Linked DNA regions of Alloalcanivorax dieselolei B5. The protein of the gene in region 2 interacts with the protein of the main gene of each other region in a pairwise test. Links are inferred from orthologs where the notes say so. Each region holds a gene or a part of one and is shown on either strand. Other genes may lie near its edges.

Region 1 (8,377 bases), 1.1 Mb from region 2 along the record:
GAAAGCATCTAAGCGGGAAGCCTCCCTCAAGATGAGATCTCTCTGGGAACTTGATTCCCCTAAAGGGCCGTTGAAGACCACAACGTTGATAGGCGGGGTGTGGAAGCTGCCGTAAGGCGTGAAGCTAACCCGTACTAATTGCCCGTGAGGCTTGACCATATAACGCCAAAGCAGTTGAACTGCATCTGATAGAATGAGTGTTGGATAACGCTCTGACGCTGGACTTCCTAATTTCTCAGAATACTTTGCTGGTTATACCAGTGAGGTAAACAGATTTGGTGATCTGTCAAAACAGATCCCAAGCCGGTTTGCCTGACGACTATAGCGAGTGGGAACCACCTGATCCCTTGCCGAACTCAGAAGTGAAACCGCTCAGCGCCGATGGTAGTGTGGGGCTTCCCCATGTGAGAGTAGGTCATCGTCAGGCTCTTAAATATAAAAGACCCCCGTCACGAACGTGCCGGGGGTTTTTTATATTTAGGATACGATGAGCTCCTGTCCCGTAAGCGTCCGGTAATCCCACCTTGTCAGGCGGAGGTCGGCGCCCAGTTTTGCGGCAGGAGTTCGTCGATGGCGTTGTTCTTGTGCGTCGGCAGCCGAGCCAGCACATCCTTCAGATACGCATAAGGATCGTGGCCGTTCAGCTTCGCCGACTGGATCAGGCTCATGACGGCGGCCGCACGTTGACCACTGCGCAGAGAGCCCGCGAACAGCCAGTTATTGCGCCCCAGCGCCCAGGGGCGGATCTGGTTTTCCACCCGGTTGTTGTCGATCGGCACCGCGCCATCGTCCAGGTAGCGCGTCAGCGCCGCCCAGCGTTTCAGGCTGTAGTCCAGGGCTTTGGCCGTACCCGAGCCGTCCGGGACTTTTTGCCGTCGGGAGATCATCCATTGGTGCAGGGCGTCGGCGATGGGCCGGGCTTTTTCGTTGCGCAAGCGCTGGCGGTCTTTATCCGGCAGATCCTTCGCCTCTCGCTCGATCCCGTACAGCGCACCGATGGACTCCAGCGCTTGGGCGGCCAGCTCACTCTTGTTGGCCACGTGCAGGTCGTGGAACTTGCGACGGGCGTGCGCCAGGCAACCGATCTCGGTAATGCCCTCGCCGAAGCCCGCCTTATAGCCAGCGTAGTCGTCACACACCAGCTTGCCATGCCAGTCCCCCAGGAAGGCGCGGGCGTGTGCGCCCGCCCGGCTGGGCGCGAAGTCGTAGACCGTGGCCTTCAGTTCAGAGAACGAGGTGCTGCAGTAAGCCCACACATAGGCCCGGTGGGTTTTCTTCTTGCCCGGTGCCAGCATCGCTACCGGCGTTTCATCCGCGTGCAGCACCGGCTGGGCTAGCAACTGGGCTCTGAGCGCATCCACCAGTGGCTGCAACCACACACCGCAGGTGCCCACCCACTCGGCCAGGGTGGAACGGGGGATCGCCAGACCGGCCCGGCCGAAGATGCGCTCCTGGCGGTACAGGGGCAGATGATCGGCGTACTTGGCCACCAGCACCTGGGCCAGCAGCCCAGACGTCGGGATGCCTTTGTCGATGACTTGCCTCGGCACCGGCGCCTGGATCAAGGTCTCGCATTGCTCGCAGGCCCACTTGCCCCGGATATGGCGCTCCACCGTGAACTCGCCCGGCACGTAGTCCAGCTTCTCGCTGATGTCCTCGCCGACGCGCTTGAGCGCACACCCACAGCGGCATTGCGTATCCTCGGGTTCATGGTGGATCAGGGTGCGGGGCAGTTGGGGCGGTAGCGGGGCGCGCTTGGGCTGTTGCTTGGCAGCGGCGGGGGGCGCCTGCGTTGGAAGTAACTCGGCCAGCTCCGCCTCCATGGCGGCCAGGTCGGCGTCGATCAGTTCGTCAAGCAACTGGCCCTGCACGCCCTTGAACTGCTCGCTGCGCCGGGCGAACTTGTGGCGCTTGAGCAGCGCCAGTTCGTGGGCCTGTTTCTCGATCACCGCGTCGCGGTGACGGATCGCTTTTTCTTGTTGGCTGAGGGTCCGGTCATTTTGGGCGAGGACCCGATCCTTGCTCTCCAAGTGATCGAACAACTCGGTGGCCAGGGCACGGAGTTGGTCGGGAGAGAGGGCGTTGAGGTCAGGGCGCGAGGTCATGCGGACAGTATGCCAAGCCAGCGCCCGGTGGGCGATTGGAGGTTGGGCGTATAGCCAACGGGAACGAGGTGTGGTTACAGCACCGAGATCACGGCCTCGTCGCCCAGTCGCTGCCAGGGCAGGCCCTGCACCAGGGCGGCCAGTTGTTCTTCATTCAGGCGCAACTGATCGCCGCGCCAAGCGTCACCCCAGTGGAACTTGCCCCGATGGAGCCGGCGGGCGCACAGCCAGATACCGAAGCCGTCGTGGATCAGCACTTTCATGCGGTTGCCCCGGCGGTTGGCGAACAGGTAAGCCTGATGTGGCTTCGCCGCACCGAACACCTGGATCACCCGGGCCAGGGCCTTGTCCGGTCCGGCGCGCATGTCCAGTGGCGCGGTGGCCAGCCAGATCTCGTCGATGCGGATCATCGCAGCAGCTCGCGTAACAGGGCCAGGCACTGATGGGCTTGCTCGGCGGGCCATTCCACGATGACCGGTCCGCCGGAGCGGGGCACTTCAATGCGGATGCGGTTACCCGACTCCTTGGCGCAAGACCGGTCAGGAGGGCTCGACGCCACCGGTACCGCCAAGGGCATAAACGCGGGTGACGTTATTGTCTGGCCGGCTTGCTCGGCTTCACGGATCCAGCGGCGGACCAGGTTGGCGTTGAGTTGGTTGTCCAGGGCGATCCGGGAGACGGACACGCCCGGTTCCTGACAGGCGGCCACGATGTGCGCCTTGAACTCACGGGAGAAGTGACGGCGACGTCGTGGTTGAGGTTGGGGCTGAGATACGCTTAACGGGTCCATCGATAGTGTCCACTAAGAAATAAGTGGACACTATCGTGAAGGCCGCAACCGTCGACTCAAGATGGGGTCGCCGGACGCTTACCCTGTCCCTACTTCTGGGCCCATGTGACAAGCCCTGCTCCTCCGGTGCGGGCTTGGTGCGCCGCAGGCGTCCCGAAGGGATGGCGAGCATGCTCGCCACACATTGTAGGTCATCGTCATACCCAGAGGGCACAAGGGCTCTTAAATACAAAACGCCCTGTCAGTATTCTGACAGGGCGTTTGGCTGTGCGTTCTTCCATTCGCCCCCCCTCCCGCTCCTCTAACTCAATCAGAACGGGCCTTCCGTGCCCGCGCCAGGAAGACTGACGGATTTCCTGCGGATCCGTTAAAGTAAATCCCACCGCAACCGCAAAGAGCCGCTCATGTCTCTGACCACTCCCGCGCTCCTTTTTCCTGCTATTTCCCTGCTGCTACTGGCTTACACCAACCGTTTTCTGGTCCTGGCGCAGCTGATCCGAAAACTGGCCGATGAAGAGAAAGCTCAGCATGAGGAAGTCGCCACGCGCCAGATTGAGCTGCTGCACAGGCGGGTCGTGTTGACTCAGCGGATGCAGGTGGCGGGGGTACTCAGCTTCCTGCTTTGTACTCTGTCCATGTTCGCGCTCTATCTGCATCAGGAAATGCCGGGGGTGGTGCTGTTTGGAGCCAGCCTGATCAGTCTGTCACTGTCATTGATCTTTTCGCTTTGGGAGGTGCTGATCTCCACCAATGCGCTCAATGTGCAGTTGGAGGCACTGAGACGCCCCAGGCCCTGATCAGGAAAGAAGGGGCGTATCGGGTGACAGGTGAACCCTGAGCGCGCCGGCATGCACTTTTATATGAAAGTGAGTGTCCTCCAGGGGTTCGCCATCCAGATTCAGGTACATTGCCTCGGGGGTGCGTATCTCCATGGACGCGAGGCGAGCGCGGACGAACAAGCCTTCCTGCTCACCGTTTCCATTGTTTCCATTGGCACCATCATCCGAGCTGAACAGGCCACGGAGTCCGGACATCAAGTCCATTTGTGCCGGCAGGATGGCCACGTCCATCAGGCCGTCGTTGATCACGGCATCCGGACACAGTTTCTGGCCGCCTCCCGCCTGCCGTCCGTTACCGACCCCGAGAGCCATGAACTCGCCTTCCCATTCAAAGTCCTGGCCCCGGAAATGGCCTTGCGCGGATCGGATCTCGGTGAAGCGGGTCAGGCCAGTGAGCAGGTAGGCGGCGCCACCCAGCATGGACTTCAACTCCTCCGAGGTTTCCGTGGTCACTTCGGTGCCGAAGCCACCGGTGGCCATATTGAGAAAGTAATGGCCGTTGACTTCGAGCACATCGATAGCGGTCGCGGGCTGGTCAAGCAGCGCCAGAGCGTCTTTCGGCGGCACGGGAATGTTCGCGGCGGTGGCGAAGTCGTTGGCGGTCCCCAACGGTAGAATGCCAAGGTTGGCCCCGCCGCCGTTTTTCATCAGGGTATCGGTGATGTCGCGCACCGAGCCATCGCCGCCGCCTGCAATGACGGTGTCGTAGCCAGCGTTCAATGCTTCCTCTACATACCTTTCGGCGTCTCCGCCTTCCCAGGTGACCCGAACATCGAGTTGGTGCCCTTGTTCACGGCGGGCCATGACCGCCTGACGCACCTCATCATTGGTGGCTTGTTTACCGTGAAGGATCAAAAGAGCTTTGGCACTTACCATCGGCACTCCTTGCAATGGACAAAAAAAGCCACCGAGTTGCCGGATGGCTCGCCACTCATTCTATTCCAGATTGGCTTCGACGGAACCGCTGGTCTCGCCATTACGCCTGCCTGATCATAGCCTAAGACTATTAACCAAATAACACCATCTTCCTTTTTGTATTTTCGAGAATGGTTATCATGTACATATAAAGGCGGAGGTGTCCCATGGTAAAGACATTCAGTTTCGGCATTATGCACATCAGTGTGGCGTTTCTTGTGGTGTGGGCCATGACCGGCGATTGGCGCATCGGTGGCGCCACGGCGATGGTGGAACCTTGTGTGAACACGGTGGCTTACCACTTCCACGAGAAGATCTGGAAACGCTGGCAGCGTCGCCGGGTTCCTCGGGAAGAGGAGAAGGCTGCTCTGGCTGCCTGATAGACCCTTTGTTTACTGGGTTCAGGGGCTTGGTTTAAGCTACGCCCCGGTAAACAAAAACAAAGGATAAGTTACTGTGTGGAATCAAGGGGATGATCTGGACGCCATCCGCCAGGTGGTTAATCAGGTGCTGGACGCTCATGCCGAGGACGAAGGGGGCCCACGCTCGCCGGCGCGGGCGGAAATTTTGATTCATTCCGTGCAGGTATTCGCCCTGCGCGGTGTCGAGCGCACCACGGTGCAACATCTGTTGAGTGCGGCGAATGTGTCACGGCGCACTTTCTACAAGTATTTCCGCAATAAGGTGGATGTGCTGGAAAATATCTACCGCATCTTCATCGACAATATGCTGCTGCATTTCCATCACGAAATGCGTCAGGCCCGTTCCGTGCAGCAAATCATCCACAACACCACCAAGGTCTACTTCGACTACCACATCAGCATGGGGCCGGTGATCAAACTGATGATGGAAGAGGCGCGCAGCTCCAACTCGGCATTGGCGCCGCATCGGGACCGGGCGCAGACCATTGCCGCCGAAGTGCTCACCGCCGAAATCAACCGGCTCACCGGCCGTGATTTTGACCCTTTGGTGATGCGGACCATGCTGTGGATTCTGGAAAGCTATTCGCTTTATGTCTTCGAAGGCGGGGAGTTCAGCGAGGAGCGGCTGCATCTTTGCCAGCGCACCATGATCGGGATCGCGGAATCGGTGATCCTGGGCCAGGAAGCCACTCCAGGGGCACTGAAGCGGCACTCCTGACCCGGGGCCGGGCGGTTAGGTTACAGGTACTTGATCTTTTCCAACTGATCTTCCAGACGGGCAAGCTGGGAACGGTAGTCGTCGAGTTTGGCTTTTTCCTTGGCGACCACGGCTTCCGGCGCCTTGTCGATAAAGGCCGGGTTTTTCAGCTTCCCTTCCGCGCGCCCTACCTCCTTGCGCAGCTTGTCCACTTCCTTGGTGAGGCGGTCGATTTCCGCGTCCTTGTCGATCAGGCCGGCCATGGGCACCAGGATTTCCATGTCGCCGACCAGGCTGGTGGCGGAGGCCGGCGCGGAATCGTCGGCGTTGAGCCAGCTGATGCTGTCCAACTTGGCCAGACGGCAGAGGAAATTATGGTTGGCTTGCAGGCGGCGCTGGTCCTCGTCCTTGCCGTTGTGCAAGTACACATCCAGGGTGCGGCTGGGGGGAATGCGCATTTCGCCGCGGATATTCCGGATCGCGGTGATCACCGCCTTGATCCACTCGATGTCCTGCTCGGCCTGTTCATCCACCTTGTCTTGCTCGGGCCGGGGGTAGGGCTGCAGCATGATGGTGGCGTTCTCTATACCTGTATCCGCAGCAGGCGCTTTACCCGCATCCGCGGCCGGTGCCTTGTCGGCCAGCGGTGCCACCTTCTGCCAGATTTCCTCGGTAATGAACGGCATGAACGGATGCGCCATGCGCAAAATCGCTTCCAGCACCCGCACCAGGGTGCGGCGGGTACCGCGCTTCTCCGCTTCGGAATAATCGTCGCTGTAGAGCACCGGCTTGGACAACTCCAGATACCAGTCGCAGTACTCGTTCCAGATGAATTCGTAGGCGGCGTGGGAGGCGACATCGAAGCGGAACTGATCCAGCGCCTCGGTCACTTCGCGCTCGGCCCGCTGCAACGCGGAGACGATCCAGCGGTCCGCCAGTGACAAGCTGACTTCCCTCCCTTTCTCATTCACACCGCAGTCCTGGCCCTCGGTGTTCATCATCACATAGCGGGCGGCGTTCCAGATCTTGTTGCAGAAGTTGCGATAGCCCTCGACGCGGCCCATGTCCCACTTGATGTCACGGCCGGTGGAGGCCAGCGACAGGAAGGTGAAACGCAGCGCATCGGTACCGTAGCTGTTGATGCCTTCGGGAAATTCCGCTCGGGTACGCTTGCTGATCTGCTTTTCCTTCTGCGGCTGCATCAGTCCCCGGGTGCGTTTCTCCACCAGGCTGTCCAGGTCGATGCCGTCTATCAAATCCAGCGGATCGAGCACATTGCCCTTGGACTTGGACATCTTCTGGCCTTCGGCGTCCCGCACCAGGCCGTGCACGTAGACCTTCTTGAAGGGCACTTCGCCGGTGAACTTCAGCGTCATCATGATCATCCGCGCGACCCAGAAGAAAATGATGTCGAAGCCGGTGACCAGCACGCTGCTGGGATGGAAGGTACGCAATTCCTCGGTCTGTTCCGGCCAGCCCAAGGTGGAGAAGGTCCACAGCGCGGAGCTGAACCAGGTATCCAGCACATCCTCGTCCTGGCTGAGCGGGCGATCATCCAGATCATGGGCGGTGCGGACTTCCTCCTCGCTGCGTCCCACATAGACCTTGCCGTCCTCGTCGTACCAGGCGGGAATGCGATGTCCCCACCACAGCTGCCGGGAAATACACCAGTCCTGCAGGTCGCGCATCCAGGAAAAGTACATGTTCTCGTAGTTCTTGGGCACGAACTGGATGTCGCCGTTTTCCACCGCCTGGATGGCCGGTTTGGCCAGGCTTTCCACCGCCACGAACCACTGATCGGTGAGGTAGGGCTCGATGACCACGCCGGAACGGTCGCCACGAGGTACCTGCAAGGTGTGATCGTCGACCTTTTCCAGCAGACCCAGGGCATCCAGATCATCCACCACCTTTTTGCGTGCCTCGTAGCGGTCCAGACCGCGATAGGCTGCCGGCACCTGGTCGTTGAGGTGGGCATCGATGGTGAGGATGTTGATCATCGGCAGGTCGTGCCGCTTGCCCATTTCATAATCGTTGAAGTCGTGGGCCGGGGTGATCTTCACGCAGCCGGAGCCGAAGTCCGGATCCACGTAGTCGTCGGCGATGATTGGAATCTCGCGGTCGGCCAGCGGCAAGCGGATGGTCTGGCCAACCAGGTCCTTATAGCGCGGATCCTCCGGGTGCACCGCCACGGCGGTGTCGCCGAGCATGGTTTCCGGGCGGGTGGTGGCCACCACCAGATGGCCGGAGTCATCGGACAGGGGATAGCGGAAGTGCCACAGGTGGCCCTGCTCTTCCTTGTTTTCCACTTCCAGATCGGAGATCGCGGTATGCAGGGCCGGGTCCCAGTTCACCAGACGTTTGCCCCGGTAGATCAGGCCTTCCTCATAGAGGCGCACGAACACTTCGCGCACTGCGTTGGACAGGCCTTCGTCCATGGTGAAGCGCTCACGGGTCCAGTCGACACTGGCGCCCATGCGGCGCAATTGGCGGGTGATGGTGCCGCCGGACTCCGCCTTCCATTCCCAGATTTTCTCGATGAAAGCATCGCGGCCGAGATCGTGGCGGTTCTTGCCCTCGGCGGCCAGACGCCGTTCCACCACCATTTGAGT
Region 2 (8,533 bases):
AGACGCCCCTCGTTATCCACCGCCACATCTTCCGGGCCATGGCCTTCGCCTTCGGCCAAACGGTGTGCCCGGCTGAGCCGGTCGTTCACGGCGTAGGGACCTTCCAGAGCCGGTGCTTTGGGAACGTCCCAGGCCACCGGCTCCACCGGTACCGGCCAGAACAACAGGTAACTGGCCAGCACCAGAAGGATCAGGATCAAAAGGGTTTTTTTCATTTGTCGTCCTTAAAAACAGGCTTTTGAAACCTCGAATGCGGGGCATAATCCGTCCCGTCGGACATGATAGGCTATCATGCCAGTGGATGGTGGCGATGACCTTCCCTCGGGGATCGCGCAAAGGACAGCGGAACGGGACGCCGGCGCCGGGATAATAGTGGATAAGGACAGCAATATGAGCAACGTAAATCCGGAACAGGGCGGTTTGCAGGTGGCGGTGCCCGACGCGCTGGCGGCGGAACTGAATTCGGCCATGCCGGTGGCGGACGATGAAAGTCAGGCGCTGGCACAACGGGCTGATCAACTGGTGGAACAGTTACTGAGCGCGTCCGCCAGCGGTGACCCGGCCCCGGCGCGCGGCGCCGTGGAAAACATGGGGCGGGACGTTCAGGCGCGCGCCGCCCGTCAAAGCCGGTTGTTGGAGGAGCCGGTGCACCGGCTCGCCAGCCGCGCCGAGGACGGCGGGCCCGTGGCCAACGCCCTGGTCGATCTGAAAGTCCAGGTGGAGTCATTGGACCCGGCGCGGGTGGATCTGTCCCCGGGCTGGTTTTCCCGGCTGGCCGGCTATCTGCCCTTCGTCGGCACGCCCCTGAAACGCTATTTTTCCCGCTATGAATCCGCGTCCACGGTGATCGCCGCCATTGTCGAGTCGCTGGAGCAAGGGCGTGAGCAGTTGCGCCGGGACAACATCACCCTGCAGGCGGATCAGAAAGACATGCGTGAGAACGGTCGGCAGTTGAGCCGGGCCGTTGCCCTCGGCGAGCAGATCGATGCGCGTTTGTCCCGTGCCCTGGAGCGTGAAATCGACCCCCAGGACCCGCGGCACCGGTTCGTCCAGGAGGAGTTGCTGTTTCCATTACGTCAGCGAATGCAGGATATGCAGCAACAGTTGGCGGTGAATCAGCAGGGCGTACTCACCACCGAAGTGATCGTCCGCAATAACCGCGAGCTGATCCGCGGCGTGGACCGTGCCACCCAGGTTACCGTCAATGCGCTGCGGATCGCGGTGACCCTGGCCATGGCCCTGGCCAATCAGCGCATCGTGCTGGACAAGATCGACGCGGTGAACAAAACCACCGATACACTGATCGCCGGTACCGCCCAGCGGCTGCGTCAGCAGGGCGCGGAGATCCATACCCGCGCGGCGTCCACGCAGCTGGATATGGATGTCCTGCGACAGGCGTTCGTTGATATCAATGCTTCCCTGGAAGACATCGCCCGGTTCCGCCGTGAAGCCCTGCCGGGCATGGCCGATTCGATTCAGAAAATGGCGGCGTTGACCCGCAAAGGGGATGACGCGCTGGCACAGTTGGAGCAAGCCGAGGCGTCCCGTTCGGCCCTCGCCATCGACCTCAATCCGTGATTCGCGGGAGGCAGTTATATTGCGTGCCATGACGCGGGGTCTGATCGCTTATTTCCGGGATTGTCTGGCGGAGGACGGCGGTGATCGTCTGATTACCGACCTGTTCGCCCAATCCGAGCGCGGCCATGTTTTCTTTCGTGCCGATGGGGAACAGGCTCCAGGGACCTGCCGGTGGCTGATACCCGAGCAAGAGGCGCAACGACTGCGCCACGAGCAGAGTGCCCAGCGTCAGGAGCGGCGTCTCATGGCGGGGCTGTTCGTGGTGAGCGTGGCGGTGGACGGAGAGGGCTCGCGGCGTGGTTACGTGCGTGCCCCCTTACTGATCGCCGAAGCAATGGTGAGCGACGAGCAAAGTGACACTGCCGCCATCGAAGTGGACGGCCTTCGTTATAACAGTGCCGTGTTGGACGCCTTGGCGGAATCGACGCCATGGGTTGCCGAGTTGGACCCGGAACAGGTGAACGCGGACACTCTGGCGCGTGTTCTGGCGTCGATGGACAACCGAGAATACGCCGATAATGCCCGAGGCTTTCCGCGCCCGCGCAGCGGCGCCCGTCCACGCTATACCCCGGCGGGCGTGGTCTGGTTGTCGGCCCGCTCGCCTTTGCAGCGCAGTGTGCTGTTCGAGCTGGAGCGACTGGCCGGGGGGGAGGTTCCTTTGTCGCCGCCTTTGCGGCAGGTGCTGGGAGAGCCGGTGCCGGCACCGGAACAGGTGCGGGCGGCCGAGCCGGACACCCTGCCGGCCAGTCTCACCCATGCCCAGCAACAGACCCTGCAAAACGCCGCCTCGCAAACGCTCAGCGTGATCAACGGCCCGCCCGGTACCGGCAAGACCTATACGCTGTCCTGCCTCACCGTGGATCGGGTCATGCGTGGCGAATCGGTGCTCATCGTATGCAGTAACGAACATGCCGCCGATGTGGTGCGCGGCAAACTGGATGGTCTGTTCGGCGAGGCCGGGGATCTGATTCTGCGTGCCGGTCGCGGTGACCATCGCAAGCACTTGCTGGAACGGCTGGATTACTGGCTGTCCGGGGAAATGGCGCTGGCGCCGGAGCCGCAACGGCCGGCTCTGTTAAAACGGATGGACTCGGCGACCCGGGCCTACCGGGAGCTGGAACGGCGATTCCGCCGGGATTTGCGCCGGGCGGAACGGGCCGGCGCGCGCACCGGTGGGCTTTGGGCTCAACTGCGGCGTTGGTGGGCGAGCCGGCGCTTACTGGCGCAACCGACGCTGGCGCAACAATGGCAGCAGTTACAGGCGTCGGTGGAGGCGCACCAGGAGCTGGCCCGGCATACCCTGGAAGCCGGTGCCAACGACAATCTGGCGACGCTGTTGCGTCAGCGTCGCAATCAACTGAGCACCTTGTCGCGGGCGCTGCGTTCCCGTAGCGGAGCGTTGCGCCAGGACCGCTTCGATAAACTGGACTGGTCGCTGCTGACCAGCACTTTCCCGGTGTGGGTGGTGTCCGCTCACGCTCTGAGCCGAAGCCTGCCGGTCAATGAAACGGTATTTGATCTGGTGGTGATGGACGAGGCCACCCAATGCAATCTGCCATTGGCGCTGCCGGCGCTGCAACGGGCACGCCGGGCGGTGGTGGTGGGGGACCCGAAACAGCTGCGCCATTTCTCCTTTCTCGCCCGTGACCGTCAGCAGGCATTGTCGATTCAGCACGCTGTCACCGAGGCGCCGCTGGACCTGGATTACCGTGACCGCTCACTGTTGGATTACGCCCTGGACGCGGTGGCCAGCCAGGAGGCGGTGGCGTTCCTCGATGAGCACTTCCGCAGCCATCCGGCGCTGATCCGCTTCAGCAATGCGGAGTTCTATTCAAACCGGCTCAAGGTGCTGACCCGCCTGGATGATCGTGAGTCGGATCAGCCGTTGCGGCTGGAGAGCTGTCCGGTGACGCTGAAGGACACCGTGAATCTGGCCGAAGTGGACCTGGTGATGGCGCGGTTGCAGGGGTTGGTCGAGGCGTGCCGGGATTTGCCGGACGACCGTTGCCCGCGGATCGGCGTGGTGGCGATGTCTCGGGCGCTGGCCACGGTGCTGGAAAACCGGCTGCTGGACCGCTTCGAGCTGGCCACGCTGGGGCGCCACAATCTTCGTGTTGGCACGCCTTACGCCTTCCAGGGGGAAGAGCGGGATTTCATGCTGGTCGCCACCGGCGTTTATCCGGGACGGTCGGCGGCGGCCTGGCGCTACCTGGAACGGCCCGATGTGTTCAATGTGGCGGTGACCCGGGTGCGCCACCGGCAATGGCTGTTCGTCGGCGAGGGGGCTCTGGATGAGCGGCCACAGGGATTGCTGGCCCGCTATGTGGCCACGGTGGCACAGCAAAATGACATTGCCATCAGCGCCTCGCCAGCGGTGGAAGCATTGCGGCGGGAACTGGTCGGGGTGCTGGAAGGGTGGGGGGCTCGTTGCGAGCTGGATTACGTGTTCGCCGGCCAATCCCTGGATCTGCTGGTGCGCCATGCCGGCGGCGCCCTGGCCATCGATGTGATCGGTGTGGGGGAGGCAGGCGAGGCGTGGCAGTGGCAGCGCTATCGACTGTTGGAACGGGCCGGGCTGGCATTGTTTCCGGTCAGTGCCCTGGACTGGAGTCATCGCCGGGACGTGGTGTTGGAACAGTTACAGGGGCGTTTGGCGCTCTGCGATGCCGAGCCGGTGAGTGCTCGTCCTTATCATTCCCTTCGCTGGCGGCTGCAAGTGTTGGAGGCGCCCCGCTTGCAGCAGTTGCTGGGTGAATTGGAGCAAGTGCATGGCCAGGTGCTGCACTGGCTGGATCAGCGCTTCCTGCCCACCGAACTGACCTACCAGCGTTACCATGACGGTGTGGAGCAATTGCAGCGCGCGGCGCTGGCCGAACTGGAAGGCGCCTGCGTGCTGCTGGAAGGGATTCGTGAGTTGGACGAGGACATCGACGCCGATATCGATGCGCGTCTGGCCGCCTGCCGCGCCGCGGTGGAGGCATTGAGCCGGTTGGGGAAAGAGCTGGCGTTGCTGCGACAGGAGGATTCCGGTCTGCAAGGGGCGCTGGATGATGTGCTGAAACTGGCGGACAGGGTGTCGTTGTACCAGCGTTAATAACGTCACTCGCTCCAGCAACAAAAACGCCGGCCCGAGGGCCGGCGTTTTTGATTGACACCGAGGTGTCTGGAGGTGCCTTACTTGCGCTCGTTGACCGGCACGAAGGAGCGCTCGGTCTCGCCGGTGTAGAGCTGGCGGGGACGACCGATCTTGTAGGGATTGGAGATCATTTCGTTCCAGTGCGCGATCCAGCCCACGGTACGGGACAGCGCAAAGATCACGGTGAACATGCTGGTCGGAATGCCAATCGCCTTGAGGATGATCCCGGAGTAGAAGTCCACGTTCGGGAACAGCTTCTTCTCTTTGAAGTACGGGTCGTTGAGGGCGATCTCCTCGAGCTTCATGGCCAGCTCGAGTTGCGGATCGTTGACGCCCAGTTCGGCCAGCACTTCGTGGCAGGATTCGCGCATCACGGTGGCACGCGGGTCGTAGTTCTTGTACACCCGGTGGCCGAAGCCCATCAGCTTGAACGGATCGTTCTTGTCCTTCGCCTTGGCGATGAACGTCTCGATCTGGGAAACGTCGCCGATTTCCTCCAGCATCTTCAGCACCGCTTCGTTGGCACCGCCGTGAGCCGGACCCCACAGGGCGGAAATGCCGGCGGCGATACAGGCGAACGGGTTGGCGCCGGAAGAACCGGCCAGACGCACGGTGGAAGTGGACGCGTTCTGCTCATGATCGGCGTGGAGGATGAAGATGCGATCCATGGCGCGGGCCAGGGTCGGGCTGATCTCGCTGTCCTCGCAGGGGTTGCCGAACATCATGTGCAGGAAGTTTTCCGCATAACCCAGATCGTTGCGCGGGTACATCAGCGGCTGACCGAGACCGTACTTGTAGCACATGGCCGCGATGGTCGGCATCTTGGCGATAAGACGGAACGCGGTGACGTCACGATGGGTGGAGTCATTGATGTCCAGCGAGTCGTGATAGAACGCGGACAGGGCACCCACCACGCCGCACATGATCGCCATCGGATGGGCGTCACGGCGGAAGCCATTGAAGAAGTTGCGAATCTGCTCGTGCACCATGGTGTGGTTCTTCACGGTGCTGACGAATTCCGCTTTCTGCTCGGCGCTCGGCAGCTCGCCGTTGAGCAGCAGGTAGCACACTTCAAGGTAGTCGGACTTGGAAGCCAGTTCCTCGATGGAGTAGCCGCGGTGCAGCAGCTGGCCTTTCTCGCCGTCGATGTAAGTGATCTTGGATTCGCAGGACGCGGTGGACGTAAAGCCCGGGTCGAAGGTAAAGATGCCATTGGCGGTGAGGGAGGACACATCAATGACGTCCTGGCCCAGGGTCGGCGTATGGATCGGCAGTTCCAGATCCTCCCGGCCCTCTACCTTGAGAATGGCTTTCTTCTCGGTCATGGGAATTTCTCCTCGGTGTATAGAGGGAGCAGCAGCGGAACCTGTGGACAGCGTCCGGACGGCGATGCCGAGCAGCGGCTGTTCAAAGGTCCCCCAAGGTCCTCCAGAGCGCGGGGGACGTTAAAGTTTTGGCCTGTCTTTGTCAACGAAGAAGGGGCCATGAGAAAAGGTGTCTTTTGCAGGGTAAACAGCTTGTTACGGCGCGCAATACCGTCATTTGCCCTGGAATGGCAAGGTGGTTGATGTAAAAGTGCCTATATAAAACAAAGCGTTAGCCTGTTTTCCGCCAGTTGGCGTTTGTTTTGCCGTCGGCGCGGCGATATACTGCCGCCCGCAAGGGAGCCTCTGACCGAGTCCCTTGCGGCACAGCAAGGTGGTGGCGTGATGCCGAGCAGTATAAGCGCAATGACAGGCGCCGCCCCTTGATTCGGGAGTTGTCAGGGAATACACAACCGACCACGCCGCCATCCTAACCCGTGGATGACAGCGGTGGTGTCGTTAGTGCATTCCGGCGACCGCCGACCGCAACGGACTTGGTCATGGATTCCCGGAATACGGGCTTCACCCCGGCCCTGGTATCACCGGATTCGCCGCCAGTCTTCATGTTGAGACGACATCGGTGATGCCAAGTTCCCGACAACCGCTCCGGCCTGCCCGGAGCCCGGCAAAAGTGTAGGCTACCGTGAACGACAAAAGACCCGTCAATCTCGATCTATCGACGATCAAGTTCCCGGTCACCGCCATTGCGTCCATCACTCACCGGATTACCGGCGTCGCCATTTTCGTGGCGTTGCCGATATTGCTGTGGATGCTGGATCGTTCCGTGGCGTCCCCGGAGAGCTTTGCGGACCTGAAACAGCTCCTTGATTCCCCCCTGGCCAAACTGGTCGTGTGGGCCATCCTCACTCCGATCCTGTATCACCTGGTGGCCGGTATCCGGCATCTGTTCATGGACGCCGGGATAGGTGAGACCCTGGAAGGCGGACGGCGTGGCGCCAAGTCGGTGTTCATCATCACCGCCGTTCTCGTTGTACTGACAGGAGCTTGGATATGGTAACCCGGGTAACCAGCGTCACCAGTCTGGGCCGTAACGGCCTGTACGACTGGCTGATTCAGCGCGTCAGCGCCGTTGTTATCGGCGTGTACTTCATCGGCATGTTGGGCTATCTGATCGCCCAGCCGAATCTCGACTATGGCACCTGGAAGGCCTTCATCGGCTCCGTGCCAATGCAAATCGCCACCACCTTGCTGGTACTTTCCGTGGCCGCCCACACCTGGGTCGGTCTGTGGGGTGTGACCACCGACTATCTCACCGGCATGACCCTGGGCAAATCCGCCACCTGTGTACGCCTTGTCGTGCAGATGGTGATTGCTCTGCTACTGATGGTCTACGTCCTTTGGGGCCTGGTAACGATTTGGGGAGGCGCTTGATCCATGTCCATTCGCACCATTACCTTTGATGCCATCGTGGTAGGTGGCGGCGGCGCCGGCATGCGCGCGTCCCTGCAAATGGCGCAGTCCGGTTTCAAGACCGCGCTGATTTCCAAAGTCTTTCCCACCCGTTCCCATACGGTGTCCGCCCAGGGCGGTATCACCTGTGCCATTGCCTCCGCCGATCCCAATGACGACTGGCGCTGGCATATGTATGACACGGTCAAGGGCTCCGATTACATCGGTGACCAGGACGCCATCGAATATATGTGCTCGGTCGGCCCGGAAGCGGTGTTCGAACTCGACCACATGGGGCTGCCGTTCTCCCGTACCGAGGAAGGCCGGATCTATCAGCGCCCGTTCGGCGGTCAGTCGAAAAACTTTGGCGAGGGCGGTCAGGCCGCCCGGACCTGTGCCGCCGCCGACCGCACCGGTCACGCGCTGCTGCACACCCTGTATCAGCAGAACCTGAAGAACGGCACCCAGGTGTACAGTGAGTGGTACGCCGCCGAGCTGGTGAAGGATGGTCAGGGCAATGTCTGTGGCGTTATCGCCATCTGCATCGAAACCGGCGAAACGGTATTCTTCAAAGCCAAGGCGACGGTCTTCGCCACCGGCGGTTCCGGCCGTATTTACGCCTCCACCACCAACGCCCTGATCAACACCGGTGACGGTGTCGGCATGGCCCTGCGTGCCGGTCTGCCGGTGCAGGACATCGAGATGTGGCAGTTCCACCCCACCGGTATCGCCGGCGCCGGGGTGCTGGTGACCGAAGGTTGCCGGGGTGAGGGCGGTTACCTCATCAACAAGGACGGCGAGCGCTTCATGGAGCGCTATGCGCCCAACGCCAAGGACCTGGCGTCCCGGGACGTTGTCGCCCGTTCCATGATGATGGAAATCCTGGACGGCCGTGGCGCCGGTCCGGATGGTGACCACGTTTTCCTCAAGCTCGATCATCTGGGCGAGGAAGTGCTGCACAGCCGCCTGCCGGGTATCTGTGAGCTGGCCATCACCTTCGCCCACACCGATCCGGTGAAGGAGCCGATTCCGGTGGTGCCCACCT

Evidence for each region.
Region 1: the proteins of gltA (region 2) and yegS interact in binary tests that used the Escherichia coli proteins (3 or more experiments, as listed by UniProt). The link is inferred for Alloalcanivorax dieselolei B5 from one-to-one orthologs.

Annotation. Positions count from the first base shown.
Region 1 is NC_018691.1:4,086,787-4,095,163, reverse strand. Bases 2,652-5,456 are described here. They hold yegS (lipid kinase YegS), read right to left. Parts: upstream 4,611-5,456; coding sequence 3,693-4,610; downstream 2,652-3,692. Other genes in these bases: B5T_RS18215 (TetR/AcrR family transcriptional regulator), read left to right, coding at 5,106-5,456; B5T_RS18220 (DUF2061 domain-containing protein), read left to right, coding at 4,817-5,029; B5T_RS18230 (DUF2721 domain-containing protein), read left to right, coding at 3,300-3,692; tnpA (IS66-like element accessory protein TnpA), read right to left, coding at 2,652-2,895. Also shown: tnpC (IS66 family transposase), read right to left, coding at 528-2,105; IS66 family insertion sequence element accessory protein TnpB, read right to left, coding at 2,180-2,515; more of tnpA, read right to left, coding at 2,512-2,651; more of B5T_RS18215, read left to right, coding at 5,457-5,789; B5T_RS18210 (valine--tRNA ligase), read right to left, coding at 5,810-8,377. UniProt on the Escherichia coli protein: In vitro phosphorylates phosphatidylglycerol but not diacylglycerol; the in vivo substrate is unknown.
Region 2 is NC_018691.1:2,984,922-2,993,454, reverse strand. Bases 3,897-6,857 are described here. They hold gltA (citrate synthase), read right to left. Parts: upstream 6,040-6,857; coding sequence 4,753-6,039; downstream 3,897-4,752. Other genes in these bases: sdhC (succinate dehydrogenase, cytochrome b556 subunit), read left to right, coding at 6,722-6,857; B5T_RS13290 (AAA domain-containing protein), read left to right, coding at 3,897-4,672. In the rest of the region: B5T_RS13300 (SMP-30/gluconolactonase/LRE family protein), read right to left, coding at 1-215; B5T_RS13295 (toxic anion resistance protein), read left to right, coding at 391-1,578; more of B5T_RS13290, read left to right, coding at 1,607-3,896; more of sdhC, read left to right, coding at 6,858-7,096; sdhD (succinate dehydrogenase, hydrophobic membrane anchor protein), read left to right, coding at 7,090-7,470; sdhA (succinate dehydrogenase flavoprotein subunit), read left to right, coding at 7,474-8,533.